3 regions of the Paraburkholderia sp. GAS448 genome follow, and region 1 is predicted to be linked to each of the others. Evidence: riboswitches for the same ligand, from Rfam matches in the RefSeq annotation. Region 1 holds a riboswitch; each other region holds the start of a gene.
What was found. A riboswitch is a leader RNA that binds a small molecule or an ion and turns the genes downstream of it on or off. The one in region 1 is predicted to bind cobalamin.
Positions count from the first base shown of each region.

Region 2: it holds a riboswitch for cobalamin, as region 1 does, so the genes downstream of both, P3T23_RS23675 (TonB-dependent receptor plug domain-containing protein) here and cobG (precorrin-3B synthase) in region 1, are expected to answer to the same signal.
Region 3: it holds a riboswitch for cobalamin, as region 1 does, so the genes downstream of both, P3T23_RS01340 (CbtB domain-containing protein) here and cobG (precorrin-3B synthase) in region 1, are expected to answer to the same signal.

Region 1 is NZ_JBNDKT010000006.1:326,040-336,226, reverse strand. Features, by position in the region: gene P3T23_RS15000 (cobalt-precorrin-6A reductase) at 1-67, opposite strand, end outside; gene P3T23_RS14995 (cobalt-precorrin-5B (C(1))-methyltransferase) at 64-1,152, opposite strand; gene cbiE (precorrin-6y C5,15-methyltransferase (decarboxylating) subunit CbiE) at 1,152-2,360, opposite strand; cobalamin riboswitch at 2,446-2,624, shown strand; gene cobG (precorrin-3B synthase) at 2,716-4,110, shown strand; gene P3T23_RS14980 (precorrin-8X methylmutase) at 4,103-4,729, shown strand; gene P3T23_RS14975 (precorrin-2 C(20)-methyltransferase) at 4,730-5,461, shown strand; gene cobJ (precorrin-3B C(17)-methyltransferase) at 5,449-7,158, shown strand; gene P3T23_RS14965 (flagellar brake protein) at 7,336-8,265, shown strand; gene P3T23_RS14960 (vWA domain-containing protein) at 8,316-8,906, opposite strand; gene P3T23_RS14955 (ATP-binding protein) at 8,987-10,087, opposite strand; gene cobN (cobaltochelatase subunit CobN) at 10,090-10,187, opposite strand, start outside.
Region 2 is NZ_JBNDKT010000013.1:150,299-160,485, reverse strand. Features, by position in the region: gene P3T23_RS23680 (FecCD family ABC transporter permease) at 1-562, opposite strand, end outside; gene P3T23_RS23675 (TonB-dependent receptor plug domain-containing protein) at 607-2,547, opposite strand; cobalamin riboswitch at 2,636-2,886, opposite strand; gene P3T23_RS23670 (ATPase) at 3,106-3,468, shown strand; gene P3T23_RS23665 (cell division protein ZapA) at 3,465-3,779, shown strand; RNA gene ssrS (6S RNA) at 3,890-4,071, shown strand; gene P3T23_RS23655 (EVE domain-containing protein) at 4,191-4,649, shown strand; gene P3T23_RS23650 (SIMPL domain-containing protein) at 4,867-5,598, shown strand; gene lgt (prolipoprotein diacylglyceryl transferase) at 5,699-6,604, opposite strand; gene P3T23_RS23640 (LysR family transcriptional regulator) at 6,725-7,687, opposite strand; gene ilvD (dihydroxy-acid dehydratase) at 7,847-9,520, shown strand; gene P3T23_RS23630 (c-type cytochrome) at 9,674-10,009, shown strand; gene P3T23_RS23625 (DUF2486 family protein) at 10,089-10,187, opposite strand, start outside.
Region 3 is NZ_JBNDKT010000001.1:294,872-305,058, reverse strand. Features, by position in the region: gene P3T23_RS01375 (hypothetical protein) at 1-235, opposite strand, end outside; gene P3T23_RS01370 (hypothetical protein) at 236-802, opposite strand; gene P3T23_RS01365 (PAAR domain-containing protein) at 803-1,327, opposite strand; gene P3T23_RS01360 (PAAR domain-containing protein) at 1,381-1,932, opposite strand; gene P3T23_RS01355 (hypothetical protein) at 1,946-2,503, opposite strand; partial or broken gene P3T23_RS01350 (porin) at 3,002-3,148, shown strand; gene P3T23_RS01345 (histidine phosphatase family protein) at 3,200-3,781, opposite strand; cobalamin riboswitch at 3,830-3,960, shown strand; gene P3T23_RS01340 (CbtB domain-containing protein) at 4,007-4,216, shown strand; gene P3T23_RS01335 (CbtA family protein) at 4,229-4,975, shown strand; gene P3T23_RS01330 (diguanylate cyclase) at 5,475-7,307, shown strand; gene surE (5'/3'-nucleotidase SurE) at 7,499-8,287, shown strand; gene P3T23_RS01320 (chemotaxis protein) at 8,334-9,290, opposite strand; gene P3T23_RS01315 (hypothetical protein) at 9,578-9,778, shown strand; gene P3T23_RS01310 (DUF4148 domain-containing protein) at 9,863-10,171, shown strand.

The sequences.
Region 1 (10,187 bases):
TGGGACCGAGTTGCCGTGCGATCTGCAGCGCATCGCCGGTGCCGCCGAGCAACAGGATGCGTGTCATTGCGCGACGCCCGTGATGTTGCCCTGCCGGTCGATGGTGAACATCTCGACCTTCACGCTCGCCGGCACGATATCTCGTGCCACCCGCAACGCGTGGCCGCACACGATATCGCCGAGCGGGATGCCCGCAGCGCGCGCGATCGCCATCGCCTGCTGGCTGGTGTTCGACGCACGGATCGCGTCCTGCAACGAGTCGTGCGCGCCGTGCTCCGCAGCCCACGCCGCGAGTTGAGCGAGATCGATACTCGAGTTGCGGCTATGCAGATCGAGATGCCCCGCGGCGAGCTTGCTGAGCTTGCCGAAACCTCCGCACACGCTCAGGCGCTCGACGGGCGCGCGACGCACATGCTTGAGCACAGCGCCGACAAAATCGCCCATCTCGATCAGGGCGATATCGGGCAACTGGTAATGCTTGCGCATCGCCTCTTCGCTTGCATTTCCTGTGCACGCGGCGATATGCATGTAGCCGTTGGCCCGCGCGACATCGATGCCCTGATGAATCGACGCGATATACGCCGAGCACGAAAACGGCCGGACGATGCCCGTCGTCCCCAGAATCGACAGCCCGCCGACGATGCCAAGCCTCGGGTTCATTGTCTTCAGCGCGAGCGCCTCGCCGCCTTCGACGCCGACCGTCACTTCGAATCCGCCCGCATAGCCCTGTTCGGTGGCAAGCTCGGTGAGGTGCGTCGTCATCATCTGACGCGGCACGGGGTTGATCGCGGGTTCGCCGACGGCCAGCGTCAGCCCGGCGCGCGTGACCGTGCCGACGCCGGGGCCCGCATGAAAACTCACGCCTGGCTCCGCGCGCAGGCGCACGCGGGCGAACACCACGGCGCCATGCGTGACGTCGGGATCGTCGCCTGCGTCCTTGATCGTGCCCGCTTCCGCGCCGTCGCCGGTCAGGCGGCAAAACACGAGCGGCATCGGCACATGCTGGCCCTTCGGCAGGACGATTTCGGCCACGTCGCTTGCGACGCCTGTCAGCAGCAGCCGCGCAGCGGCGAGCGACGTCGCCGTCGCGCAGCTGCCGGTCGTATAGCCGCTGCGCAGTGGCGCGGGCTGTTCGGGGGTTTCGTCACGCATCACGGCTTGCGGGATTCGAGCAGGGTAATCGGCAACGCCTGGCGCCATGTATCGAAGCCGCCGAGTGGTTGCGCCTGCGCAAGCGCGATGCGCGTCAACGTGCCGCCATGGCTGTCGCGCCACGCAACCAGCGCCGCTTCGCCCTGCAACGTCACGGCATTGGCGACCAGCCGGCCGCCGCTTTTCAGCCGCTCCCAGCATGTGTCGAGCACGCCGGGTACCGTCACGCCGCCACCGATAAAGATCGCATCGGGCGCAGCGAGCCCGTCGAGCGCGTCGGGCGCCCGGCCAGCGACGATCTGCAACGCCGGCACCCCCAGCGCATCGCGATTGTGTTCGATAAAGCGCTGACGTTCGGGATGGGCCTCGATGGCAAGCGCCCGGCAGGATGGATGCGCGCGCATCCATTCGATGCCGATGGAGCCGCAACCCGCGCCCACGTCCCACAGCAACTCGTTTGGGCTCGGCGCAAGACGCGCGAGCGTGATCGCGCGGATGTCGCGCTTGGTCAGCTGGCCGTCGTGCATCCAGGCATCGTCGGGAAGCCCGCTGGTCAGCGGCAGCACGCGGGCATCGTCCGCCGCACGGCATTCGATGGCGATCAGGTTCAATGCGGCGATACTGTCGGCGCTCCACGCCTCGGCGCGACCGTCGATGCGCCGCTCCGCCGCGCCGCCCAGATGCTCCAGCACGATCATCCGGCTGGGGCCGAAGCCGCGTGCGCTGAGTTGCGCCGCGATCGCAGCGGGCGTGCCGCCGTCGCTGCTCAGGACGAAAAGGCGCGTCCCGTCGTGCAGATGCGTATTCACGCTCGCCAGCGGCCGGCCGACCAGCGACACCGTCGCGACGTCCTGCAACGGCCAGCCAAGACGCGCGGCCGCAAGCGACAACGACGACGGCGCGGGCAGCACACGCAGCTCGTCGGCGGGCAACTGGCGCGCGAGCGTCGCGCCGACGCCAAACAGCATCGGGTCGCCGCTTGCCAGCACGCAGATCGAGCCGGCCGCGTGACGATGCGCCAGCACGGACGCCACGTCGAACGGCCGCGGCCAGGGCTCGCGCCGGGCGCGCAGACGCGCGGGCAGCATCGCAAGATGGCGCTCGCCGCCGTAGACCACGGACGCATCGAGCAGTGCGCGTCGCGCCGTCCGTCCCAGACCGGCAAAACCGTCATCGCCCATCCCCACCACGGTCAGCCATGCCGGCATGCATCCCTCTCCATTCTGAATCCCGATATCTCTGCTGCGGCGCGCCAACCAAGGCCGCAGCGTACTTGCATTGTTCGAAAAAAGGCATAATACAGCGTTCGCCGGTGCCCTTCGGGGCCGAAGAGGGAACACAGTGCCACTGTGGCTGCCCCCGCAACTGTATGCAGCGAGTCCGCACTTTACCCGCGCCACTGGTTCGACCGGGAAGGCCGGTGCAGACGACGACCTGCCAGCCAGGAGACCTGCCGGCGAGACTGTTCGTGCCAGCCAACATCGGGCGGGGTGTACCGATGCCGCAGCATTGCCCCTTTCGCGGGTTGCTCGGGCCGTCGCGCGACGCTAACCCGGTGCCCCCTTGAATCACACTTCGTCTCCCGCCGTATTGCCCGCTACGCTGCGCCCCTCGGCCTGTCCCGGCCTGTTGCGCATCGTGCCGGCGCGCGACGGCGGTATCTGCAGGATCAAACTGCCGTGCGGAGAACTGCGTGCGCCAGAGGCACTCGCGATCGCGGACGCCGCGCGGCAACACGCATCCGGGGTGATCGAGGCGACCAATCGCTCGAACCTGCAGATACGCGGCGTACGGGCAGGCCACGAAACGGCGCTGATCGAACACCTGCTGGAAGCGGGGCTCGGGCCGCGCGGCGGCGCAGAGGCCATGGATAGCATGAGCGCCAGCGCCCGCGACGACATCCGCAACCTGATGACAAGCCCGCTCGCGGGACGAGACCCCCACGCGTTGATCGACACGACGCCGCTTGCGGCGCACATTCTCGCGCTGCTGCAAGGCACGCCGCGTTTCGCCGCGCTGTCCCCAAAATTTGCACTGCTGCTCGACGGCGGCGAGCGGCTCGCGATGCTCGATCATCCCCACGATATCTGGCTTGCCGCGATGCCCGATGGCGCTCGCGTGCGCTTCGCATTCGGTCTGGCGGGCTGCCCGCCTGTTGCCGGAAGTGACGCCGCACCTCCTCCAGCGCTTGCCGCGGTCGAGCCATCCGAAGTGCCAGAGCTTGTCTGCGCGCTGCTGGACACGTTCCTGGAGCTGGCTTCCCCCGACGACACCCGCATGCGCAACCTGCTCGCGACACATTCTTCGGACACCATTCTGGAACGCGTGAAGCGGCGAGTCAATTTCACCCTGTTGCGCGAGCAATCCGTAGAGACGTGGCATCGCGCTCCTGCTGACGCGTCATTTCGACTCGGCGCACATCAGCAAATTGCAAACGGTTTGTGGCATGTGGGCGGACAGCCGCCGCTGGGGCGTCTGGACTCGTCGATGCTCCATGGCCTTGCTGGGCTTGCTTCCGAAGCCGGCAATGGAACACTTCGCATGACGCCCTGGCAAGGTGTGCTGTTACCGGACATCGAGCCTCATGCCGTGCCGGGCGCGCTTGAACGACTCGCGTCATTAGGACTCGCCTGCGAACCAGCCGATCCGCTCACACGCGTCATCGCCTGTGCCGGTTCGACCGGCTGCGCGAAGGGCAACGCCGACACAAAAGCCGACGCACGCCTGCTCGCCGCGCGGCTGCCCGAGCGTGTCGAAGTGCACCTGAGCGGCTGCCCGCGTTCATGCGCGGCGGCCCATTGCGCACCCTATACGCTGCTCGCAGTCGCGCCAGGACGCTACGACCTTTATCGTCGCGATGGCACACCCGGATTCGGGCAGTGCATCGCGCACCATCTGACAATCGAACAGGCCGCCGACTCTCTGGAGCGGTTGGCCCGGAGCCCCCTCGATGCTTGATTACATTCGCGACGGTCAGGAGATCTATCGCCAATCTTTCGCGACGATCCGCGCGGAGGCCAACCTGAGCCGGATTCCCGCCGACCTCGAAAAGCTCGCGGTGCGCGTCATCCACGCGTGCGGCATGGTCGACGTCGTCGACGACCTGCGGTTTTCGCGCGGAGCCGGCACAGCGGGCCGCGAGGCACTCGCGCGCGGCGCGCCGATTCTCTGCGATGCGCGCATGGTCGCTGAAGGGATCACGCGTGCGCGTCTGCCGGCCGACAATCCGGTTATCTGTACGCTGGGCGATGCGTCGGTGCCCGCGAAGGCGCGCGAAATCGGCAACACGCGCTCCGCCGCCGCGCTCGAACTGTGGCGCCCGCACCTCGCCGGCAGCGTGGTCGTGATCGGCAATGCGCCCACGGCGCTGTTCCATCTGCTCGACATGCTCGATGCCGGCGCACCGCGCCCGGCGCTGATTCTTGGCTTTCCGGTGGGTTTCGTCGGCGCGCAGGAATCGAAGGCGATGCTGGCTGAAGAGAGTCGCGGCGTCCCTTTCGTGATCGTCGCGGGCCGGCGCGGCGGCAGCGCGATGGCGGCTGCCGCGGTCAACGCACTCGCGACGGAGGTGGAGTAAATGACGGTACGAGGACGTCTCTTCGGACTCGGCGTCGGCCCCGGCGACCCGGAACTGATTACGCTGAAAGCGGTGCGCCTGCTCAAGGCCGCGCCGGTCGTCGCCTACTTTGCGGCGAAAGGAAAAAAGGGTAACGCGTTCGGCATCATCGAAGCGCATCTGGACGATGCGCAAACGCGTCTGCCTCTCATCTACCCCGTCACGACCGAAGCACTCGAACCGCCGCTGTCCTATGAAACGGTGATCGCCGACTTCTACGACACCGCCGCTGAATTCGTCGCCGCCCATCTCGACGCCGGCCGCGACGTCGCGGTGATCTGCGAAGGCGACCCATTCTTTTACGGCTCGTACATGTATCTGCACGACCGTCTCGCTGCCCGTTTCGAAGCCGAAGTGGTGCCCGGCGTGTGTTCGATGCTCGGCGGCGCGGCCGTGCTCGGGTCGCCGCTCGTCTATCGCAACCAGAGCCTTTCGGTGCTGTCCGGCGTGTTGCCGGAAGATGAACTGAAGCGGCGGCTCGCCGACTCGGACGCCGCCGTCGTGATGAAGCTCGGCCGAAACTTCGACAAGGTGCGCCGCGTGCTATGCGAACTCGGGCTGGACGGGCGCGCGCTTTACGTCGAACGCGCCACGATGACAAACCAGCGGATCGTGCCGCTTGCCGAAGTAGATCCGATGGCGTCGCCGTATTTTTCGCTGCTCGTGGTGCCGGGGGAAAAATGGCAAGGATGATGAACGTGCCCGCACCGGCCATCGTAATTCTCGGCACAGGCGCGCTAGACACGGCGCGTCGCATCCAGGCGTGTTATCCGGGCGCTCAGGTGCACGGTTTGCAGGGGCGCGTGGAAGCCGACATCGCCTACGCGGAACTCAGTGTGCATCTGCGTGAACTGTATGCGCGCGGCACGCCGCTCGTTGTCCTGTGTGCGGCGGGCATCGTGATCCGCTGCATCGCACCGCTGCTGTCGAACAAGGGCGCCGAGCCGCCTGTGCTCGCCGTTGCCGAAGACGGCAGCGCGGTTGTGCCGCTGCTCGGCGGCCTTGCTGGCGTCAATGTCATGGCACGCGAAATCGCGGAAGCGCTGGACGTTACACCAGCCATCACGACCAGTGGGGAATTGCGTTTCGGCACCTGCGTCCTCAATCCGCCCGATGGCTACGCGCTCTCGAGTCTCGAACAAGGCAAGCGCTTCGTATCGGATCTGCTGGGCGGCGAAAGCACCCGCGTGGAAGGCGACGCACCGTGGCTCGACGATGCGCAGTTGCCGCGTTCGGATTCGGCCCGTCTGGCGATACGGATCACCCCCGCCGCGTGGGACGGCCGCACGGACGAGCTTTTGATTCATCCGAAGACCGTTGTGGCGGCGACCGGTGTTGTCGACGGAAGCATCGTCGAACGTGTTCGGCTGGCGCTCGACGCACATCGGCTCGCGCCGCTTTCGCTGGCCGCGCTGCTCGCGCCGGTTGAACACATGAGCAACGCGGCGCTGGCCGACGCCGCCATTGTTCTGGGTGTCCCGCTGCGCTTCTCCTCTGTCGCGGCAAGCGATGCGGAACCTGAGCGGCTGCTCGAAACAGCGATGCGCATGCCCTATGAAGCGCTGCACGGCGAAACAGACGTGGCGCTGGCGCTGACGCGCGCGCCGGTCGATCCGGCCTCGGTTGGCCACGCACGCGGACGGCTGACCGTCGTGGGCCTCGGTCCTGGCGACGCCAGCCTGATGACGCCGGCGGTACGCTCGGCGCTAAGCGCCGCGACCGACATTCTCGGCTACGAAACCTACGTGAAGATGGCCGGACCGTTCCGGGCCGACCAGCAGGTGCACGGCACGGACAACCGCGAGGAGATGCAGCGCGCACGGCACGCTTTTGAACTTGCGAGCATCGGACGAACGGTGGCGGTGGTGTCGTCCGGCGATCCTGGCGTCTTTGCGATGGCCGCCGCCGTCCTCGAAGCGCTCGAAACCTCGAATAACGCCCAATGGGCGGCCGTCGAACTCGATATTCAGCCGGGCGTGTCTGCGGCCATGGCCACTGCCGCTCAAGCGGGTGCCCCGCTCGGCCACGATTTCTGCATGCTCTCGCTCTCCGATAATCTCAAGCCGTGGGGCATTATCGAAAAGCGCTTGAGACACGCCGCCGAAGCCGATCTCGCGATGGCTTTCTATAATCCAGTTTCGCGCGCGCGGCCGTGGCAACTCGACAAGGCGCTGGATATCATCCGCGAATTTCGCTCGGCATCGACGAGAGTCGTGCTCGGAAGGGATATCGGCAGGCCCGGCGCAGCCCTCACTCACACGACGCTCGGCGAACTGCGGGCGGAGAGCGTCGATATGCGGACCATGGTTATAGTCGGCTCTTCCCTGACACGCTCTTATTCGCTCCATGGCAATCGTGAATGGACTTATACACCGCGCTGGTATAAGTGATCACAAGGATTTAACTGAAGTTGTTATCGGCTTCGTAAAGTCTGCGCAAACGGTTGCGCATTTAATGCCAATCGAATAAATATCGACCTCGTGCAATTCTTTTAGAAATCTCACTAAAGTTTTATTCCGGCGCGGCCGTATACGACCGGTATGAACCAAAAAAGAGGTCGTCCGTCCATGTCTTCCAGCATCGTAGAAGAGCCTGTCGCGGCAACGCCCAGCGCCGCTCTCGCCCGGGAAGATCTGCCCGTAGGCACACCGCTTGCGTGGGCTGTCACCGATCATGACGGCACCGTCCTGCTGGAAAAGGATGCGCTTGTCTCAACCGAAGGGGACCGTGATTTCCTTTTCCAGCATTTCAAGCCGCGGCGCCGGGATATCGATGAAGCGGCGAGGAGCGGAGCGTCTCTGGCTGCCACAACCGAGTTGCCGCAGCCGACCTGCCTCGCCGACATGCATCTCACCATCGGCGCGCTGCTCGGCATGCGCTCGCAGATCGGCATGGGCCGGCCGATGCATCCGAGCCGCGTGATCGGCTTCGCGCCCAATCAGACGCTCTTCGTGACGCCGCCGCTTCAGGACGGCCGGCCGGTACCGCTCGCCGTGAATGAAAACGTCGATATCGTTGCGATCGCCAGCCAGGCCGTGTACCGCTTTACATGCACCGTCGAGGCCCTGTGCACCTATCCATTCAACTACGTGGTCCTGTCGCCGCCCGGTGCCATCCGGCGGCTGCGTGAACGTCGCTCGATCCGCGTGCGGGCCCACCTCGCGGTCCGCTACGGCAGCGAGGCGAATGACCTCTACGACGGTCTCGGGATTGCCAACGGCATCAGCGCGCTGGGCCTGTCGCTTGCCGCTTCGAAAACGCTGGGCCGTGTGGGCGAGCGCCTGCGCCTGTCGTTCTGGGTCAAGTCTGGGGACGTCGAAACGTTGATCGAAACGCGTGCGGTTATCCGCAACCTGCAAGCCGACGAGATGGAAAAGGGGTTGACGATGCACGGCCTGGAATTCGATGTGCTGGAACCGGGGCAGCAAACCGCGCTCAAGGCGTTCGTGTTCGATCGCCAGGATGACGCGTACATCTGGACCAACATGACCCGCTGAACCAGCGGTCCTCATTAGTCTGAATCGGTTTGAACCGGTCAGTCGAGCGGCTACGCGAGCAGGTCTTCAGGGGTGCACCACGCTGCATCCCACGCCCGCGCCAACCGTTCGCTCCGGCCGAGCCTGAGCGCCCCGCGCTCGAAATCGACCACAACGATCTGATCGGCAATCGCGGGCCGCGCCGGCATGCTGCCGCTGCGCCCGTCGGTCAGCATCCACAGCCAGCGCTGCTGCCCCGGTCTCCTGCGCGCCGCACGTTCGAGCAACTGCGCCGCACGGCGTACGCCGAGTGCGAGCGGCGTGCCGCCCCCGCCACCCACCGGACGCAGCCAGCGCTCATTCCACCAGCGCGGCACCGACGGCCCAAAGCGCACATCGGCGCGTACGCCACCGAAACACACGAGCGCCGCCTCCGCGCGAGCCTTGCCAGCCTGATCGAACATCGCGACGAGCAGGCCCTTGGCCAGCGCCAGTTGCTGACCGCTCAACATCGATCCGGAACAATCGAGTACGAAGCAGTGCAACACGCTGCCCGTGGCTGCTTCATGCACGAAGCGCAGGTGTTCCGGCGCGAGGCGCTCGCGCCGTTTGGCGGCGAGCGTGGCCGTCCAGTCGATGCGTGTGCGTTGCGTGCGTTGCATGGCGCCACGCCTGCCTGCGCCTGCTGCCTGCGGCCATCGAACAGCGCTGGGGAATCCAGCGGCGGCGCTCTGTCGATGGCTCAGCTTTTTTTTGCTGGTAACGGGATGACGCCTTTTACCGTCGTGGTTCCTGTCGGTTCCGGCTCCAGATAGCCCCAATCGCCCTGCCCCTGACCTCGACCTTTCTCGTGGTCAGGCGGCACAGACGCCTGTTGCGACGCTGCCGGATCCGCAGGCGGAGCCGGCTGACGCTCCGGCGTTTGCGGCGTTTGCGGCGCGGTATGCGCATCGCGCGGATGGCGGCGATGCAGCAACACGGCGTCAGCAACGCGATCGACATGACCGGTCGTGATTGCCGCGTCGTCCTCCAGCGCGGCAAGCGCGCGCGCCGCGCGCAGCATCACCAGGTCCGCGCGCAGTCCGTCCACGGCGGCCTCGATACACACCTTGCTGACGTGATCGTGAAGCGCATCGTCGAATACGAGACGCGGCAAGCGTTCGCGTGCCGCGTGAATGCGCCGCACGTAGGCGGCCTGCTGCGCGGCATACGCGGCGCGGAACGCCTGTGGATCTGAATCGAACGCGAGCCGCGCCTTGACGATCCGCTGACGGATCTGTGGATCGAAACAGTTTTGCAGTTCCACCATCAAGCCGAAACGGTCGATCAGTTGCGGCCTCAACTCGCCTTCTTCGGGATTCATCGTGCCGACCAGCACGAAGCTCGCGTCATGGCTGTGCGAAATGCCATCGCGTTCGACGGTGTTGACACCGCTCGCCGCCGCGTCCAGTAGCGCATCGACGAGCGCATCCGGCAGCAGGTTGATCTCGTCGACATACAGCACACCACGATGCGCTTTCGCCAGCAATCCCGGTGAAAACTTCACCGACCCGTCACGCAACACCGTTTCGATATCCAGTGTGCCAATCAGACGCTCTTCACTCGCGCCGAGCGGCAAGGTCACCAGTTGCCCTTCGGGCAGCAGTTCGGCGAGCGCGCGTGCGGTCGTGGATTTCGCCGTGCCACGAGGGCCGCTGACCAGCACACCGCCCAGCCCCGGATCGATTGCCGCCAGCAGCAGCGCCTGCTGCAGCGGCTCCTGACCGATCAGCGCGGCGAACGGAAACGCGGTGCTGGCACGCGATGGCGTCGCGGCTTCGCGGGGCTGCGTCGATGCATTCATTGTCATGTTCCTTCGAGTTGCTGCTCGCTCGCCAGCAGATGTTCTTCGACCTGCTCGCGATAGTCGCCGGGGTTCTGCCACAGGCCGCGTTGCATCGCCT
Region 2 (10,187 bases), on a different contig from region 1:
TCAGCAGCAACGTGATGACCGCGCCCCAGCCTGCTGCAATCACGGCGCCCGTCAGCAGCAAACGCGGCGACGTGTCCTGCGGCTCGCCTCGCCACAACTCGCGGCGTGCCAGGCCCAGCACAAGCAGGATCGACAGCAATGCACCGGCCAATGCGCTGGCGTCGACGATCCACCATGCGCAACCCGCGATCATCGCGATCAGCGCGAAGCTGGCCGCGCCGCCAGACACGCCTAGCACGTACGGTTCGGCGAGCGGATTGCGCAGCAGCACCTGCAACAGGGCACCGGCAACGGCGAGCAATGCGCCGCACGCGAATCCGGCAAGCGCGCGCGGCAGGCGCAGGCTGCGGACGATTTCACCCGCGAGATCCGTCGATGCCAACTCGCTGCTGCCATGCCACGGCAGCAGCGCAGCCAGCACGCGCACCGGCGAGACGGGCACGCTGCCAAGCATGAGCGATGCGACAAACACGAGGAACGCCAGCACGCCGAGCACGAGCCAGATCGCGGCCGCGCGCTTCGCGGTCATGCCGGCAACGGTGCGTAGTGCGAGGCGACTCATGGGCGTGGTTTCAGAAGACACGATGGCTCAGTACACCATGCGCATCACTGCTGCTGCCAGCCGAGCGTGAGCCAGGCGCCGCGTCGTGGCGTGTTGTATGTGTAGGCCAGTTCATAGTCCTTGTCGAAGAGATTCTGGATCTGCGCGGCCACGTACCACGCCTTCGTGATGTTGTAGCGCGCGGAGAGGTTCACTACACCATAGCCGCCGAGGGTATTGCCGGTATCGTCGCGCTCGCCACTTACGATCCACTCGCCGCCCACGCGCCATCCTGCAACGTCGCGGTTCGCCGAGAGCGATGCGAAGCGGCGCGCGCGCCGGTTCAGATCGGTGTTCGTGTCTTCGTCGACGGGATTCTGCACCGTCAGCGAAGCACGCACGTCAGTCTTGCCCAGATGGCCGCTCCACGATCCTTCGAGCCCCTGCACCTTCGCCCGCCCGACGTTCTGCGCGACATACACGCCCGGCGTGACCTGTTGATATTCGATCAGGTTCGTATGGCGCGTCTGGAACGCGGTCAGTCGCAACACGCCCAGGGCATCCGATGCGTACTGCAACGCCGCTTCAATCGAATGACTGTGTTCCGGCTGGATGGACGGATTGCCGCTCTCCGGAAAGTACAGATCGTTGAAGGTCGGCGCGCGGAATGCATCCGACCAGCTTGCGGTCACCTTCCAGTGCTCGTTCAGATCGTAGCCATAGCCGAGATAGTAACTGTTCGCGCCGCCGAAATCGGAGTACTGGTCGCGCCGCACGTTTGCCTGGAACTGGCTGCCGCCGAAGCGCCCCGTATAGCCGATAAACCCGGAGTCCACGTGACGGTCGGGCGCGCCGTACTCATCCGAATCGAGGCTCTGGTCGAGATGCTCGTAGCCTGCCTGGACCTTCTGCTGCGGCGCGAACGTGAAATCGTTCTGCCACGTGTACTGATGGTTGTCGGTGTTGAAGTGGTCGGTATAAAGGCCGTTCAACGCCGTGGTGCTGCGATCGTTGCCCGTCGCGACGACGAAGTGCGTCGTCCACCAGTCGGTCACGCGACCGTTCGCGAATACCGAAGCCTGCTGAATCCTGCTGTATAGATTGTTGAGATCGGTGGGCGCGCCGAACGGATCGTCGAAGCTGTCGTTGCCGTTCGACTGGAAATAGCGGATGCCCGCGTCCCACCTGTCGTTGAATGTGTGGCGCAGCGATGCCGAGATGCTTTCGTTCAGATAGCCATTGGCGTTCGGATTGACCGGCGCGAGCGCGGGATCGATCGACGAAAAGCCGTCGGTTTTTGTCCGCGCGAGCGACAGGCTGAAGGTCGTCGCGCCGTCCCTGTCGAGCGCACCGTTCACACCGGCCTGCTGGCTTTGCGTGTGATAGCTGCCATAGCCGACGGAGAAATTGAAGCGCGGCGGATGATCACCGCCGTCCTTCGTGAACACCTGCACCACGCCGCCAATCGCGCCGGAACCATATAGCGCCGACACATTGCCGTTCACCACTTCGACGTGATCGACCTGATCGAGCGGGATCTGCTCGATCTGTGCACTACCGAGGCTGACCGAATCGACACGCACACCATCTATCAACACGAGCGACTGCTGTGCCGAAGCGCCCCGCAGGAACAGACTCGCGGACGAACCCGGGCCGCCATTGCGCACGATCTGCGCGCCGGGCGCGAGTTGCAGCAAACCCGGCAGATCGCGCGCCGTGGTGTCGGCGATGTCCTGCTGGTCGAACCGCGCGGTCTGAGGGATCGCGTCGGCGAGCGGCTGCGGGCCGCGCTCCGCAGTCACGACGATCGGCGTGAGCGTGGTGCTGGCGGGCTTCGTGGCGGGAGCGGCCGTTGTGCTGGCGGTTGCAGTGTCGCCGGGCGCAGCCGACGGCGCCGTATCCTGCGCAAGCGCAGGCGCTTCATCCGTCGTTGCGGGCAAGGCCTGCGCGCCGAGCGGCAAGCCGGCCACGGCGAGTACTGCCGTGCCGGCGATGGGCGTGTACATCCGGTTGATTCCTGTGGATAGCGTGCCTGGCCTGCTTCCCCGCAAGCCGATGCGTAACAGGGCGGTCCGCCGGCGTGAAGCCACGCAGACGACGCCCCTCACTCTGGCCGGTATCCGGGCTGGCGACACATCGACCCGCCTTCCCACGCACGAATAGCGCAGTGGCATCGCGCGCCTCGCTGGAGGCGCGCCCAGGTCGACCTGCATGACATCATGCGGTCGCTTACCGTTGCGGGGGCAGCACAGGTTGGCTCGTCCTGGCGGACGCGGCTTCCTGTTTCCCGTTTAACTGCGCACGATGTGAAAACGCGCGCGGGCACCAAAGTGCCGCAAGTGTAGGAGCGGCCTCCTGGGGCGTCAAGAAAGGTCGATTCCTGCAATTCGCGTGCGCACGTCGCGTGCAATGCGAGCAAAATTTCTGCATGCCACAGGCACGAAACTCGCTCGAAACACGCATAAAACAGGTATAAAGCAGAGCTGTTACGTCTCGAAACGAGACAATTGTCGGAAGCTGTCACATTCCGCGCTAAAATGCCGTGTCTTTAGAGGACGCAGCACATGCTCACCGAACTCGAAACACTCTCACAGAATATTGGCCGGCTGATCGAAATCAGCCAGCGTCATCACGAAGCGCGTCGCGCGCTTGAACAGCAGCTCGCCGACGCTCGCGCAGAATGCGAAGCCGCGCGTGCCGAGCTCGAGCAGATGCGCGAAGAGCGCAACGCGCTGCAGGCGGAGCGCGATACGCTTTCATCGAAGATCGACGACGCCCAGGTGCGCCTGAACGCGATCCTCGAAAAACTCCCGCGAGCGAAAGCTCACGCCGAGCCGGACAATCAACTTGATCTGCTCGCGTCGTCGCAGCAGGAAGTCGAAACTGAAGCCGGCGGCGACGTCACCCGCCACGGAGAAAACGCATGACCGCAAAGCAGATCGAAGTCTCGATCCTCGGCCAGCCCTATCGTCTCGCCTGTTCGCCGGAAACCGAAGCCGCGCTGCTCGAAGCCGTTGCGCGCGTCGATGCAGAGATGTCGAAGATCCGTTCGACCAGCAACGTTCGCGGCCAGGATCGCATTGCCGTCATGGCTGCGCTGTCGCTGGCATCGGAACTGCTTAAGCTGCAGGCTAGCGTACGTCATGGAGAATCATTTCCCGCCGAAGAAATCCGGCGTACAATGCACTCAATGAACGAACAGCTGGGCGCAGTGATCCAGCAGTACGGTGTGCAGTAAAAGTTATTCAGAGGCAGGCCATCTGGAACATCGGGCCCGCTTCGGATTCAGAGCAGTTCGCGAGGTCACCCGAGGTAACCTCGAGCGTCTGGATCCAGTCAGTTTTGTCAGCTTCCCTGCCTGGTTCGCCAAGGTCATATATTCCTTGAACCAATGCCATGTGCACGGTTGCGGAAATTTGCAGCACGGGTGTGCGCGTCACTCCGTCTGATGTACCCGAAGTGCTGCTAACTGCGACCAATTCTGAACTCCCGGTTCAGGATGCCGGCCTAGCGGCTATGGCGGGGACCTATTCAACGGCATCGGACAATCGTCCGATGCCGTTTCCGTTTGTAGTGTTCCTTCCGCATCGCTAGCGCCGCGTCACGCATTGCGCTTATCCTGTGTTCTTCTCAACGTTCAAATCGACTCATGCGCTACTGGCTAATGAAGTCCGAACCGGACGAAGCAAGCATCGACCACCTCGCCAACGCCCCTCGGCACACCCTCCCCTGGACGGGCGTGCGCAACTATCAGGCGCGCAACTTCATGCGCGACATGATGCAGGTGGGCGACGGTGTTCTCTTCTATCACTCGAGTTGTCCGGAGCCGGGCATCGCCGGGATTGCCGAGGTATCGTCGACGGCCTACCCCGACCCTACCCAGTTCGATTCGAAAAGTCCGTACTACGATCCGAAATCGAGCCGCGAGACACCGCGCTGGATACTGGTCGACGTGGTCTTCAAGAAGAAGATCCCGTTGATTCCGCTCGCAAAGCTGCGCGAATATCCTGCACTTGCGGACATGCGTGTGCTCGCCAAAGGCAACCGGCTGTCCATCACGCCGGTCACTGAAGCCGAATGGCGCTTCATTACGAAGCAACTCGCCTAGCTGCTATGCGCGACATCGCGCGGCATCGCCTGACCGGACCGTCGCGCAGAGGAACCAACCTGATCTTACAGCCGCCTAACTGAGTCGCAAGCACCGTGCCACTCCGATGCACGGTGCTTGCATCGCGACAGCCTCGACGGGCGCCCGGTTGGACTTCAAGTGCCTGCCGCCCGATATAGGGCATCGCGTACAACCTGCCCAAGAAAGGAATCAAACGATGACCAGAAAACACGCACTCGCCTTCGCTCTCGCTGTCGCGTCCGCGGCGCCGCTCGCGTTGTCGCTGGCGCCAGCAACCGCCCACGCGCAGACTGTCGTGCAAAATCCGCCGTCGGGCGTGTTGTCGCTGTCGGCGCAGGCAAGCACCGAAGTGCCGCAGGATGTCGTCAACATCACGCTGTTCTATGAACAGCAAGCGAGCGACCCCGGTTCACTCACCAGCACGCTCAACGAGCGCGCTGACGCGGCGCTGCAAAAGGCGCGCGGCGTGGCTGGCGTCACCGCGCGCACCGGGGCATTCTCGATCTTTCCGTCAACCGATCGCGACGGGCGCATCTCGGCGTGGCGTGGCCGCACAGAAGTACAACTCGAGTCGCACGACTTCGCTGCGGCATCGAAGCTCGCCGGACAGATGTCGTCGATCATGCAGGTCGGCAATGTGTTGTTCTCGCTGTCGCCGGAAGCGCAGCGCGCCGCCGAACAGAAGCTCACCGGTCAGGCGATCGCGTCGTTCCGTCAGCAGGCCGCTTCATCGGCACAGGCGTTCGGCTACAGCGGCTACACCATTCGCGAAGTCAACGTCGGGCATAACAGCTTCATGCCGCGTCCGATGATGATGATGAGCGCCCATGCAATGGGCGCCGATGCCAAAGCCGCCGCGCCGATGCCGCTCGAAGGCGGCACGTCCACGGTGACGGTGAACGTATCGGGTTCGGTCCAGATGAAGTAATACGGTGCGCTCCATTGGAGCGTTTCGTTCATTGCCCGCAGAAGAGCAAAACGCCACGGCATGCCGTGGCGTTTTGCTTTTCTTCCTCTGTGAAGACGCGTCAGTTCGCGCCGACCGCCGATGATTGTTGACGCTTGCCGCGCCGATACGACCACACCAGCAACGCGATGCCCACGAGGACCATCGGCAGCGAAAGCCATTGTCCCATCGAAAGCCCCAGCGCCAGCAGCCCGAGAAAATCGTCCGGCTCGCGTGCGAACTCCACGGTGAAGCGGGCCAGCCCATAGCCGATCAGGAACACGGCGGACGCTGCACCCACCGGACGTGGCTTGCGCGTAAAAAACCACAGCACGAGGAACAGCACGACACCTTCGAGCGCGATCTCATACAACTGCGACGGATGGCGCGGCAGCATGTGATATTGCGCGAACACATCGGCCAGATGCCAGCGCGTCGTCAGTTCCGGATGCGTGGCGAGCCAGCCGGCGTCCTCATTGGCGGCGCCCGGAAACAGCATCGCCCATGGCGCAGACGGATCGGTCACGCGCCCCCACAACTCGCCATTGATGAAATTGCCGAGCCGCCCCGCGGCGAGCCCGGTGGGCACCATCGGTGCGACGAAATCGGTGACCTGCAACCACGTGCGCTTGCGCTGCCATGCGAACAGCACCATCGCGAACGTCACGCCGAGAAAGCCGCCGTGAAACGACATGCCGCCTTCCCAGACCTTGAAGATATCGAGCGGATGCGCGAAGTACCAGCTCGCCTTATAGAACAGCACATAGCCGAGCCGGCCACCGAGGATCGTGCCTAGCACGCCGTAAAACAGCATGTCGTCGATGTCTTTCGCGGTCCAGCCTTGTGCAGCGACATGCGGCAGGCGCAGACGCAAGCGGCCGACAACGATTGCCGCAATGAACGCCACAAGGTACATCAGGCCGTACCAGCGCACCGCGAGCGGCCCCAGGTGAATGGCGACGGGATCGAAATTGGGGTGAATGAGCATGTGTTTTTATGGGTGGTTCAACTGCGGATTCGGTTACGGCAACCGCGACGGGCGCGGCAACAAAACATGCATTGGACGGCGCGTCGCCCGATGGGTTCGCGATAGTCTCGAAGTCATTCGTCAGCGCTTGCGCGCACCGTGCGCCGCGACCGTGGCCGCATGCGCGCGCACGATGTCGATGAAGCCCGCCAGCACCGGACTCACCTCACCCGTGCGCCAGACGAGACCCGTCTCGATTGCCGGCACCGATTCGCGCAGCGGCCGGTAGACGACGCCCGTGCGCCGCAGATTACGTAACGATTGCGGCACCAGCGCGACACCCATGCCCGCCGACACGATACTGACGATCGTCTGCATCTGGATCGCCTCCTGGCCGATACGCGGCGTGAGCCCCGCGACGCCGTAGCAATCCATAATGATGTCATAAAAGCCTGGCGCGAGACGCCTTGGGAAGATCACGAGCGGCGCATCGGCGACGTCGCGCAGGCTGACCGGCTCGTCGCGCCAGTCCCCGTCAGGGTTGCTGCCGGCGTGCTCAGCCAGCTCCGACGACATCGCGATCACCAGCGGCTCGCGCGCGATGGGCAGCCAGGATAGCTGGGCCAGATGCCGCGGCGGCAGCGGCGCAATCACGAGGCCGGCGTCGATGCGGCCCGCAACGAGTTCGTCGATCTGCACGTCGCTGGTCGCTTCGGCAAGCTGCAGGCGCACGCGCGGATGGCGCGCGCCGAAGTCGCGCAGCAGAAGCGGCAGCAACCCGTAATCGGCCGTCGAGACGAAGGCGAGCGACAACACACCCGCTTCGCCACGCGAGAGGCTCTGCGCGAGCGGCCTCAAGCCCTCGGCGCTCGCGAGGAGGCGCCGCACTTCGGGCAGCAGGTCGACGCCCACCGGCGTCAGCTCGACCGAGCGCTTGGTGCGCGCAAAGAGTTCGACGCCGAGCGTATCCTCCAGCGCGCGGATGGCCTGCGACAACGGCGGCTGCGTCATGGACAGGCGCGCCGCCGCCCGCCCGAAGTGCTTCTCTTCGGCGACGGCGATGAAATAGCGCAACTGGCGCAGATCAGGCGTAAGGTGCAGCATCGATTAATATGTTTTCCGACCTAATACAGCCTCAATAATATATTGGACACGCGCGACGAGACACTGCATTCTTGCGCCACGTGCTGAACCATCCGCCCTGACCTCCCGGGCGAAGGTCCCCCAATACCAGCACCCAGGACAAGACAATCGGAGCTCCCCATGTCGTACAACCGTCGTTCGAAGAACATCACGCAAGGCGTCGCGCGCGCGCCGAACCGTTCGATGTATTACGCGCTTGGCTATGAAAAGGCCGATTTCGACAAGCCGATGATCGGCATCGCGAACGGCCACTCGACGATCACGCCGTGCAACTCGGGCCTCCAACGCCTCGCCGACGCAGCCGTGACAGCGGTCAAGGGCGCCGACGCCAACCCGCAGATCTTCGGCACACCGACCATTTCGGACGGCATGTCGATGGGCACGGAAGGCATGAAGTACTCGCTCGTGTCGCGCGAAGTGATCGCCGACTGCATCGAAACGTGCGTACAGGGCCAGTGGATGGATGGCGTCGTCGTGATCGGCGGCTGCGACAAGAACATGCCGGGCGGCATGATCGCGCTCGCGCGGCTCAACGTGCCGGGCATCTACGTCTATGGCGGCACGATCCGCCCGGGCAACTGGAAGGGCAAGGACCTGACGATCGTGTCGTCGTTCGAAGCCGTTGGCGAGTTCACGGCCGGACGCATGTCGCAGGAAGATTTCGACGGCATCGAAAGGAACGCGTGCCCGTCGTCGGGTTCGTGCGGCGGCATGTACACCGCGAACACGATGAGCTCGTCGTTCGAAGCGCTCGGCATGTCGCTCCTGTATTCGTCGACGATGGCCAATCCGGACGACGAAAAGGTCGGTTCCGCAGCGGAATCGGCGCGCGTGCTGGTCGAAGCGGTCAAGAAGGACCTGAAACCGCGCGACATCATCACGAAGAAGTCGATCGAGAACGCCGTATCGGTGATCATGGCAACCGGCGGCTCGACGAACGCGGTGCTGCACTTCCTCGCGATCGCCCACGCGGCCGAAGTGGAATGGACCATCGACGACTTCGAGCGCATGCGCAAGCGCGTGCCGGTGATCTGCGACCTGAAGCCGTCGGGCCAGTTCGTCGCCACCGATCTGCACAAGGCAGGCGGCATTCCGCAGGTCATGAAGATCCTGCTGGACGCGGGTCTGCTGCACGGCGACTGCATGACGATCACCGGCAAGACCATGGCCGAAGAACTGAAAGACGTGCCGTCGACGCCGCGCGCCGACCAGAAAGTGATCTTCCCGATCGACAAGGCGCTCTACAAGGAAGGCCACCTCGCGATCCTGAAGGGCAACCTGGCAACGGACGGCGCGGTCGCGAAGATCACGGGCCTGAAGAACCCGGTGATCACGGGCCCGGCACGCGTGTTCGACGACGAGCAAAGCGCAATGGAAGCCATCCTCGCCGACAAGATCAAGGCCGGCGACGTCGTCGTGCTGCGTTATCTCGGCCCGAAGGGCGGCCCCGGCATGCCGGAAATGCTCGCACCGACTTCGGCGATCATCGGCAAGGGTCTGGGCGAATCGGTCGGCCTCATCACCGACGGCCGCTTCTCGGGCGGCACGTGGGGCATGGTGGTGGGTCACGTTGCGCCGGAAGCGTATGCAGGCGGCACGATCGGTCTCGTGCAGGAAGGCGATTCGATCACGATCGACGCCCACAAACTGCTGCTGGAACTGAACGTCGACGCCGCCGAACTGGAGCGCCGCCGCGCCGCGTGGCAACAGCCGAAACCGCGTTACACGCGCGGCGTGCTGGCGAAATACGCGGCGCTCGCGCTGCCGGCCAACAAGGGCGCTGTGACGGGTTGAGCATGAAACCGGCGTAGCGCCCGACCGGCTGTGTTTGACAACGGCCGGCTCGAAACGAAGGGGCGAGGACTGGGGCACACGACGGGTCGTGTGCCCCTTTGCTTTTATAATGCCTGCACCACAGGTCGGGCACACGCACCGGCGGAGACCAGAATGAATCGAAAGTCGTATGCAGCATGGGCGCTCATCGGCACGCTGGCAGCCGGTGGAACGGCGTATGCACAGAAACCCGCGGTCGACGGGCTCGCGCTCGCCAAGGCGCAGAACTGCATGAGCTGTCACTCGGTGAACCGGCCAGTCATGGGACCGGCGTTGCATGACATCGCGGCAAAATACGCACCGCGCGGCGATGCGGCGACGTCGTACCTGTCGCGCAAGATCGTCGAAGGCAGCACGGGCGTCTGGGGCAGGGTGCCGATGCCCGCCAACACGCAGCTCACGCCCGATCAGGCCGTCGAGCTTGCGAACTGGATCCTGTCGCTGCAGTAAATCGCGGGTGGTGTTCGCCAGCCAGGCATCGGACAGCCCGCTGGCTGCTATGCACTACATGCATGGCTGACGGGGCGAGTCAGACGTCCGAACGCCGCGCCGCTTCTTCCTTTACTGCGTCCTTCACCCATCCGGCGATTTGCACTTCGAGCGCAGATGCCACTTCGCGCGCGATCTG
Region 3 (10,187 bases), on a different contig from region 1:
CCTGTGCGCCCAGGATTCCGTCCCAACCGCGCAGATAGTCCGATATTCCCGCACCCGCAACGATTTCACCGAAAGACTGGCAAACTGAACACCAGGCTTGGTGTCCCAGGTGCGTCTGTCCGTGCGACCGTCCGTCCGGGCCTTCGATGGTCGAATGTGGCGCACCGCCGATAACATGGCTGTTGCCCCCGTTGTCGAGCGGATCGCCTTCCACAACTGCATGGTAGACAGTCAATTACGCCTCCCTATGCCCGAGATAGACGCGCAGGCGTTGCGCGCCGTCCGTTTTGAAGCGTGTGGTCCTGCCAGACGAATCGGTGACGCCGTGTATCAGTTCGCCGGAAGGCATGCGGACCGTGTACAAGGTATCGGCGAGCGCCTGACCTGCTGCATCAGTCAGTGTGAACTGTTCGTCATGGGGGAGGCTTTGCACAGGCGCTTTGGCAATGGGGGCGCGTGTTTCTTCGCCCCGGTCGTTGATTATCCATTTACGCCCGTACATGGCGATAATGCGGGGATGCTCGGGGCACTTGCAAAGAACGTTATCGCCGCCTACCGCCTGCCGTCGCCCGCCATTCACACGGTCAATCATGCGGTGTCTGTCACTCACGCCTGCACCGTAGGTAATAACGCCAGTGCTATCGCATGCCGAACAATAGGCTTCGTCTCCGATAAACGCCATGCGACGATATTTGCCATCTTCGCCCTTGATCTTACTCGCCAGTTTGTGCGTGAATACGCGGCTACCTTTGCCGCTTGTCAGCGGATCGTCCTCAACTGCTGCATAGTAGATACCGGTCATCTACGCCTCCCTGTGTCCGAGATACACACGCAGGCGTTGCGCGCCTTCGGTTGCGTAACGCTTGGTGCGGCCCATGTGATCCGTTACACCGTGGACAAGTGAACCGGACGGCAGACGGACCGTGTAATACGTGTCGCGCAAGGCGCGGCCGTTGACATCGCGAAGTGTGAACCGCTCGTCGTGCGTGGTTTGCGTCGCGATACAAGGTGCATTGACGGCGGTACGTGTCGTCGCACTATCATCGACCCATGACCGGTTTTGCGTCGTCGCGATCATGCGCGGTGGATTCGGACATTTGCATTGCAGAATGTCGCCATCAAGCGCGACTTCATGTCCGCAGACGTAACTGCGGCGCGGGCCGCCAGCCTTGGCGATTTGTCCCATGCACTTGCAGGCTTCGCAATACGCTTGTCCGCCTATGTACGCCACGTGGTGGCCCAAAATCGTGCGCGTTACTTCTAGCACATGCGGGACTATGTGGCCCCCTGTCTCGGGCTGATCGCCTACGCAGAGATTGAAACGCATCATGTCTGCATACCTCGCATTTTCAGGCGAATTACATACGCGCTGTCGGTCATTTATGCCTCCCTGTGTCCGAGATAGACACGCAGGCGTTGCGCGCCATCGGTTGCGTAACGCCTGGTGCGGCCCATGTGATCCGTTACGCCGTGCACAAGTGAACCGGACGGCAAACGGACCGTGTAATACGTGTCGCACAAAACGTGGCCGTTCGCGTCCTGAAGGGTGAACTGTTGACCGTACCGATTGGGCGCGCTATCCGTGCTAGCGGCTCGCGTGGTAGATAGGTTCATACGGCGTTCATAGCCTTCTTCCCGGTCTTCGACCCACGATTCGCCCGCAAGCCCGGCGATGATGCGGGGCGGTGTCGGACACCTGCACAAGACGATATCGTCGTCTAACGCTGCCTCGCGCGTGGTGTGATACTTAATCCGATAGGGGCCGCCCGCCTTGGCAATCGTTCCCATGCTTTTGCACTTCTGGCAGTAGGCGCTTTCGCCAATGAGCGCGGCTTTGTGGCCGTGAAAGCAAAAACCGCTAGTCTGCGTGTAGTCGAGAATCTGGCCGCCGCTCGTCAACGTGTCGCCTACAACAGCGATTCGACGCCTCATGATGTCCCCCCAGTTACTGGCGCGTCAGCGCGACACCGTGTTCGTCAATGGGAACAAAAATGGTAAACGTGAGCGGCTCGCGGTGCGGGCTGTCTGTAATCACGTCGCCGTTATCCAGCAGACTGCCAACGACCGCATACCGGGTCCGCTCAATGCCAGGAATGCCGATACCCGTAATGATGCGTGCGCGGCTTCCGTCCTCATACTCGACATAATCGCCAATGCCCGCGGCGTTGCGGTACGTCCCTTCGACTTGCCATACGCTAGACACTTCGCGCACGACACCGCCCCGTGCCGTAGTTGCACCGCACACGGCGAAACGATCCAGGGGTTTGCGCGGTGGCGGCGTCCAGTTCGCATCGAACAGGCCCGGCACCGTTTCATCGTCGGCGATGAAAACGCCCATTTCCAGGTGTCCCCAAGGCGTTTCGATAATGCGGTCGCCATTGCTGAGATTGCTACCGACCAGCGCGGCGGGGCAGTCCCCCAACACGGCCGCATATCCTGCGCCGTCAATGATGACGGCTTCGCTGCCGTCGCTATAGGTAACGGTATCGCCGACCCGCGCCATTGGAAGCCCGCAAATCTTCGACCGTAGCCGGTACTCACGCGCCCGCCGCGCTCAGTAAGCGCGCCAACCGTTGCGAAGCGATGCAGTGTTCCTTTACGTTCCCGTTCCGACATTTCCAACTCCCCCTTAGAGATAAAAGCGCCCGCAAGCAACGCAGGCTAAGTCCACGAGCAGCCAGTCGCACGATGGGACAGCTTTCGTGTTCAACTTCACTTAACATCTGTACTACTTATTTTTAAATACATGTTTTGCATAAACGTATTGCTCCCCTCAGCCGTCCTGAAATAGTTAGCAGATCAGAGGAAAATTAAACGAACACCGCACTAGAGTATCGCGGCCGGGGTCGGCCCAGGTGTCAACTTTTGTCAAACTATTTTGGCGCGTCATCTTCCGATGTCAAATCGCTCCGCCCGACGCCGCAATGATGGAGTGAGCGGGCACAGTGACAATGTTGGCGGACCGGTGTTATGCCAAGCCGGTAGACCCGAAGACCTCCCTGTGGACTACCTGCTCTCGAAGCGCACCGACGCGTATCTGGAGACGGTGTATCAGCGCGCGTCGTCAGGGGCACCGCCGGTGATCACTACGAGCGATCCGTCATCGAGCCGCAGCCAGTTGCTGATCGCGGCCGGTATCCGCCACCGGGTTCTGATCCCGACCGCGCAAGCGCCGCGACAACCGCGACATCAACGATGTTCACTGCACCTGAGCGGCCCACCACGTCCACCCGCCGCGAATCGAACACCGCAATTCGACGACCGAAAGCGGCGCAATATCGATGCGTGCAAACGACTCGGGCGACGCGCCCAGCGCATGAACGATCGCCGCCCGGATCACGGCGGCATGCGTGACGGCGACGGCCATGGAGGAATGGTCCAGCTCGAGCGCATCGAGCCATGCGCCGACGCGCAGGCGCACCGCCCCGAACGATTCGCCATCGGGAGGCGCCGCATCGGCTTCGCGAGCCCATGCCGCCAGCGCATCGGCCTCTTCGCTGGCGACGTCTGCAAGACGCCTGCCACGCCATTGCCCCAGGTTCATGTCGGCCAGCGCTTCGACGGGGACGGCGGTGAATCCAAGCCCCTCAGCCGTGTCACGCGCGCACGCCGCGGGGCTGCAGAAGACCGCATCCGCCTCACCCGCCAGCGACATCACGCGCGCGCGGCATGCCGCGACCTGGGCGAGACCGCGTGCGTCCAGCGGATCGTCGGTGGGAAACCGTCCGCTGCGCAGCGCCGCCGTTGCAGCGTGACTGATCAACAGCAGCCGTGTCTGCATCCTGTGTCCTTCTGGTTGAAAGTGTCGCGCGCTTTGCTCATTCATCGCGCTGCGCAGCGAAGTTTAGCGCGTAGAATAACGCCACTGAAGCGAGGAAGCCGGTGTAAGCCCGGCGCGGTCGCGCCACTGTAATCGGTTCATCCACAAGCCGAAAGCCAGACCTGAGCTTCGTGTCATCCCTTCCTGTTCGACTATCGGGGCGCGTAACCTCTGGAGAGTTCCGTCATGACTGACACCGTTTTCAAGCCCACTGCTCAACCGACACCGATTCCCCTGCGCGAACTGCTGCCATGGGTGGTCTTCGGCGGCTTGCTGCTGTTGCTCGCACTGTATTTCGTCGGCGCCGAACAGGGCGCGACTTCGCTGGTTCCTGGCATGTACGTGCACGAGTTCGTTCACGACGCTCGCCACCTGCTCGGCTTCCCCTGCCACTAACGGGGGTTCCTGATGGTAGGCAGACTGTTATTGCGCGGGATGCTCGCAGGCATCGCCGCGGGCTTGCTCACGTTCGCATTCGCCCGGGTGGCCGGTGAACCGCACGTCAATCAGGCTATTTCGTTCGAAGAAAAAGCCGCCGCCGCACGCGGCGAAGCGGCGGAGCCGGAACTGGTCAGCCGTGAAACGCAGGCGGGTCTCGGCCTGCTGACTGGCGTGGTGGTCTATGGCGCGGCCCTCGGCGGCCTGTTCTCGCTCACCTTCGCGTATGCGTACGGGCGGGTCGGCAAGCTCGGTCCGCGCGCGTTGTCGGCGGCGCTTGCGGTTGCCGCGTTCATTGCGCTGGTGATTGTGCCGAATCTCAAGTACCCGGCCAATCCACCATCGATCGGCGACCCTGAAACGATCGGCCAGCGTACCGGGCTGTTCTTCCTGATGATCGCGATATCAATTGCCGCACTGGTGTTCTCGCTGAAGGTGCGAAGACGCGCAGTCGTGCGCTTCGGCCAGTGGAACGCGGCGATCGTGGGCGGCCTGGTATACGTCGCGATCATCGCGGCGGTGCAGATCGCGCTGCCGACGATCAACGAAGTACCGGATGCCTTTCCGGCCACGCTGCTGTGGCACTTCCGCGTTGCGGCCATCGGCATGCAGTTGATCATCTGGACGACGATCGGCCTGTTGTTCGGCTGGCTGGTCGAACGCAGCGAGCGCGCGCAGCACGGGGGGCGCGCAGCTGGCAAGTCGGCCTGGCTGTAGCGGGCTGACTGCTTTGGGCGCCCGGGCTGCGTCGCTGCACAAGTCGTGCAGTTAGCCGAGCGGGCGCCGGCTTCACCGGAACCCTCGGCAGCCGTATTCTTCACAACCTTTAGCAAGTCCAATCCCTTCCGCGTGTTTCTGACGCCGAACCCGACCGTGTCGCCGCGGTTGCGTTCGGCGTCTTGCCATTGTGCGGGACATTGTCTGAGCCCGCGCGGCTGGCGCCCGCAAGTCCAGGGTTAAATTGCTTTCAATGTGAAAGTCGCACGAAGGAAGTCTCAAGATCCGGCGCAACCTGCCGATAAGCAGATGCGTAGGGGCGGTTTACCGCTTCTCCCTGATGGGGTCTGGGGCGATGTCCGGAACGTCCTGACTCCAGCGAAGCTGGCGTATCGTCCGCGGATTTCCGCGGATAGCAAGAAAAAGAATCAGAGAGAGCGAATAAATGGGGCTGTCATCCGAAGGGCCAACTCCTGGGTTCAAGGCGTTTGCTGAGTCATTGCGTTCACGCCGATGGGCCGCGCCGCTCTGGACCCTGTCGCTTGCGTTCGTGGTGACGATGCTCACCTGCATGGCGAGCGGGGCACTCAAGAGCATGGCCGGCGAAATCGCGCCGATCTGGCTGACCAACGCGGTGCTGCTCGCGCAGATGATGGTGGCGCGGCCGGGGCGGGTGACCTGGGTCTTTGCCGGTGGGCTGGCGGGCAATCTCGCGGCCAATCTGCTCGGCCTGAGTCTCGCGGTCTCGTCCTCCTACACAGCTGCCGACATGCTCGAAGTGCTGGTGGCGTTCAGCTTCGCGCCACGTATCTCGTCGGTCGTCGAACTGATCCGTTCGAAGCAACTCGTCCGCTTTCTCGCTGGCGCCATCCTGCTTGCGCCCGTCCTGTCGGGGCTGGTCGCCGTAACCTTGCTGCGCGGACAACTCAGCGGAAATATGTTGCCGAACCTCGCCAACTGGTTCATTTCGGATGCGCTGAGTCTCGTCCTTTTCACGCCGGCGGCAGTGGTCTTCTGGACCGGCGAAGTAAAAGGCCTCTTGCACCCCGACCGCCGCTGGAAGACGGGGCTGCTGTTGCTACTGGTCTGCGTCGTGACCACGGGCGTATTTGGGCAAAACCGTGTTCATCTGCTTTACTGGGCGCTCCCGCCGATCGTTCTGCTGGCGTTTCAGGCCGATCTCGCCGGCGTGCTGCTGGGTTTGCTGCTATGCCTTGCGATCGCGGTCACCTTCACGATGCGCGGCTCGGGGCCGCTCTGGATGTTTCACTATCAGAGCATGGAAGGGCGCATCTTCGCGCTGCAGCTGTTCCTGCTCGCGGCGTTGGGCATCGCGCTGCCGATCAGCGTCACCCAGTCATTGCGCAACCGTCTCGTCGGGCTGCTGCGCGAGGGTGAGCGCCGCTACCGGATCCTGGCGGAGAACGCGACCGACATCGTGATGAGCATGTCGCTCGACGGCCGTCTCACCTATGTTTCGCCGCGCGCGAAGGCCGTCATGAAATGGGCGCCCGACGATCTCACAGGCGTGTATTACCCGGACCTTGTGTTGCCCGAGGATCGCGAGGCGCTGGCCGCCACCATCGGCCGGCTGGCACGCGACGCGACGGAGGCTTCCCAGGTAAGCCGCTTCCCGTGCCCGGATGGCCGGATTCTGTGGATGGAAACCTATCTTCGCCCGGTGATCGATCCGTTTTCCGGCGAGCCCGAAGCACTGACAGCGACGGCCCACGACATCACCGAGCGCAAGGTGGCAGAACAGCGCCTTGCGGAAGAGCGCAGCGAGCTGCAGGGACTCGCGTTCCGCGACGGCCTGACGGGGCTTTTCAACCGACGGCATTTCGATCGTGAGCTGGGGTTCCAATGGCAGCAGCAGGCGCGCACGGAAAGTGAGCGCTCGCTTGCTGTGATCATGGTCGATGTCGACGCATACAAGAGCTATAACGACCACTACGGACACCAGGGCGGCGACGATTGTCTGCGCACCATCGCTCAGGCAATCGCCAACCTGGCGAGACGGCCCGCTGACGTGATGGCCCGTTACGGCGGTGAAGAATTCGCACTGATCCTGAAGGAAACCGGCCAGCAGGACGCGTTGCTGGTAGCCGAACGCATCCGGCAGGGCATCGAGGCGCTGCAGCTTCCCCATGCGGCGAGCGGCGCAGGCATCGTCACGATCAGCGTGGGTGTGGCGGCGCGGCGCCCGTGCGAGGGTGGAACCGCAAGCGAGCTGGTGGCGGCTGCGGACCGGGCGCTGTATGCGGCAAAGAAAGGCGGCCGCAACCGCACCTGTGTGGCGGACATGTATGACGTGGGCGATGTGACAGCGTGAAGGGGCTTCAGGCCGACCCGGATGGAACGGGTCGGGTAGGCGTCGACAGCGGATATCCACGAGTCATCTGCAATTGCGTGCAACCGGTGCATTGGGCGTCGGCCGCACATCTCTCTATCCGGGGACGCCACGATCTCTGGAATAATGATCTGCTCGTGACATGATGTCCGGATCGAAAGGAGAGCCTCGCGATGTCCCTCGCTGAATCCAAAGTGCCCCGCGTGCTGTTGACGAACGACGACGGCATCGATGCCCCCGGTCTTGCCGTGCTCGAAGCCGTCGCGGCCGAGCTTGCAGACGAAGTCTGGGTGGTCGCGCCTGAGCACGATCAGAGCGGCACGTCGCATTCGATCAGTCTGCACTCGCCGCTACGCGTGACCCAGCAGGGCGAGCGGCGCTTCGGCGTCGTGGGTACGCCGGGCGATTGCGTCGTGATGGCCGTGCGTCATCTGATGGTCGATGCGCCGCCGACGGTCGTACTTTCAGGCATCAATCGCGGCGCCAATCTCGGCGTCGAGACGATGTTCTCCGGCACCGTCGGCGCGGCGATGACCGGGTTGCTGCTCGGCCTGCCCGCCATCGCATTGAGCCAGACCTTCCGCGATCGCGAGAAGGTCCGCTGGGATACGGCGCGCGCGCTCGCGCCCGGCGTGATCCGCCAGTTGCTCGCGGTCTCGCACCATGCGCCGACGTGTCTGAACGTGAATTTCCCCGATGTCGACGCCGCGGTTGCCGGGCCGCTCACGGTGACGAGGCAGGGCGTCGGTCTTGTCGAAGGGATCGACGTGGTGCCGCAGGTCGACCCGCGCGGCTTTGCCTATCACTGGCTGCGCTTTCAGCGCGGGCCGCGCGAGAACGCGCCCGATAGCGAAACGGCCGTGGTGGGTTCAGGCCGCGTGTCGGTGACTCCGCTCAACTTCGATCGTACCGACGAGCAGACCTTTGCCACCCTGGCAGCGGCATTGCAGCGCGCGGGCTGAGCCGGTCAGGCTCAGCGCAGGGTGATTGCCGGCGGGCCGCGCCGGCTCAGGTCGCAAGCGCCTGACGTATCGCGCCGGCGAGTTCGGCTGCCGCAAACTTCGGGACATAGCCGTTCGCGCCAGCGTTCTTCACATGCGCTTCATTCGCTGCGCCCGTCAGCGACGAGTGGATGAGGACCGGAATGTCACGCGTGCGCTCGTCGCCCTTGATCTTGCGTGTCAGCATGAAGCCGTCCATTTCCGGCATCTCCAGGTCCGTCAGGACTAGGGCGATGGTGTCCCGTACCCGCTTTCCCTGCGCCTGGGCCTTGTCGGCCAGCTTCTGCAGCCTGTTCCAGGCCTCCTCGCCCGTCTTCGCCATCTCGTAGTCTGCCCCGATCGCGCTCAGCGCCTGCTCGATCAGCTTGCGCGCGAAGCCGGAGTCGTCTGCCGCGAGAATCTTCGCGCCGCTCAAGAGGCCGAGCGCCTCGCCAACCGACGTCGGGTCCACGGCCGGATGCTGGGAGGGAAACACATCGCGCAGCACCTGCTCGACGTCGATGACCTGGGCGAGACGCGAATCGCCCGTGTTGCCGTCGATGCGCGCGATGCTGGTGACGAGATTCCCGCCCGCCGTGCCTTCGGCGGACAGCACCTGGTTCCATTCGAGCCGGACGATGTCGTCGACTTCTTCGACGGCGAACGCCTGCGTCGAGCGGGCGAACTCGGTGACGAGCAGAATGTTCAGACCGCGCGACGGCTCGCAGCCCATCAGCCGGGGCAGGTCGATCACCGGAATGATCTGCCCGCGAATGTCCACCGCACCCATCACATAGGGCGACGAACCGGCGATCGGCGTGACGGGCGGCATCGTGGAGATTTCACGCACCTTGAACACGTTGATCCCGTATAGCTCGTGCGCGTCGCTGCCTGGCACTGAGCCAAGCCGGTACAACAGCAGCTCGAACTTGTTGGAACTCGTCAGGCTGCTGCGCTCGTGATTCGGATGTTGATCGGCTGACATGGGAAGGGCTCCGGGTTTCGATGCGAGCGTTGCGCCTTGACCCAGTGCGATCCGGCGTGAAGCTCGTGCGTCTATTTGTTATCGGCCCCGTGGGCGGAAAGTTCAGTGGCCCACTCGTCATGGTCGCCCGCGGGCAGGACGGCAAAAAGGTATGAATAATATGTTCGAAGGTTGACTGTCGCCCGATCGACAGCCGGTCTGGAAGGCCGTATCTGAGCAAACTGATTTATTAAGGTTTCCAGAATATTGTGTGAACCCGAGAACCGTTGCGTAGTCGATCTGCCGTTGTGACGATCTGGCCGGCGGTGGCGGTGGCGGTGGCGGTGGCGGTGGCGGTGGCGGTGGCGGTGGCGGCGAAGGCGAAGGCGAAGGCGAAGGCGAAGGCGAAGGCGAAGGCGGTGGCGAAGGCGAAGGCGGTGGCGGCGGCGGTTGTCGCGATTGTGATCGAAACCCAAACAGTGATTTCGAATCTTAGGTATTTACCCTAGTTCTCCACGGTCCTAGACTGTGATCAACGGGTTCAGACAAGCAGTTTGTCCGACTTTGGAAAACAATCTCTGGAGGTACTGATCATGAAATCGCTCATCAATGCTGTTGCTCTTGCTGCTCTTATCGCCGTTCCGGTCGCTTCGTTCGCGCAATCGAACCAGCCTCTGACCCGCGCTCAGGTGCGTGCCGAACTGGTACAACTCGAAAAGGCCGGCTACAACCCGAGTGTTTCCGATGACGCCACGTATCCGGCGAACATTCAGGCTGCCGAAGCTCGCGTCGCTGCTCAAAACAGCGGCTACGGTCCATCTACGAGCGGTTCGTCGCAGGCAGGCGCTCCTGCAGAGTGGACGGCGAGCAGCTATTCGCCGCGGGTGTACCGCGCTCACTAAGTTGCATCCAGGTCGC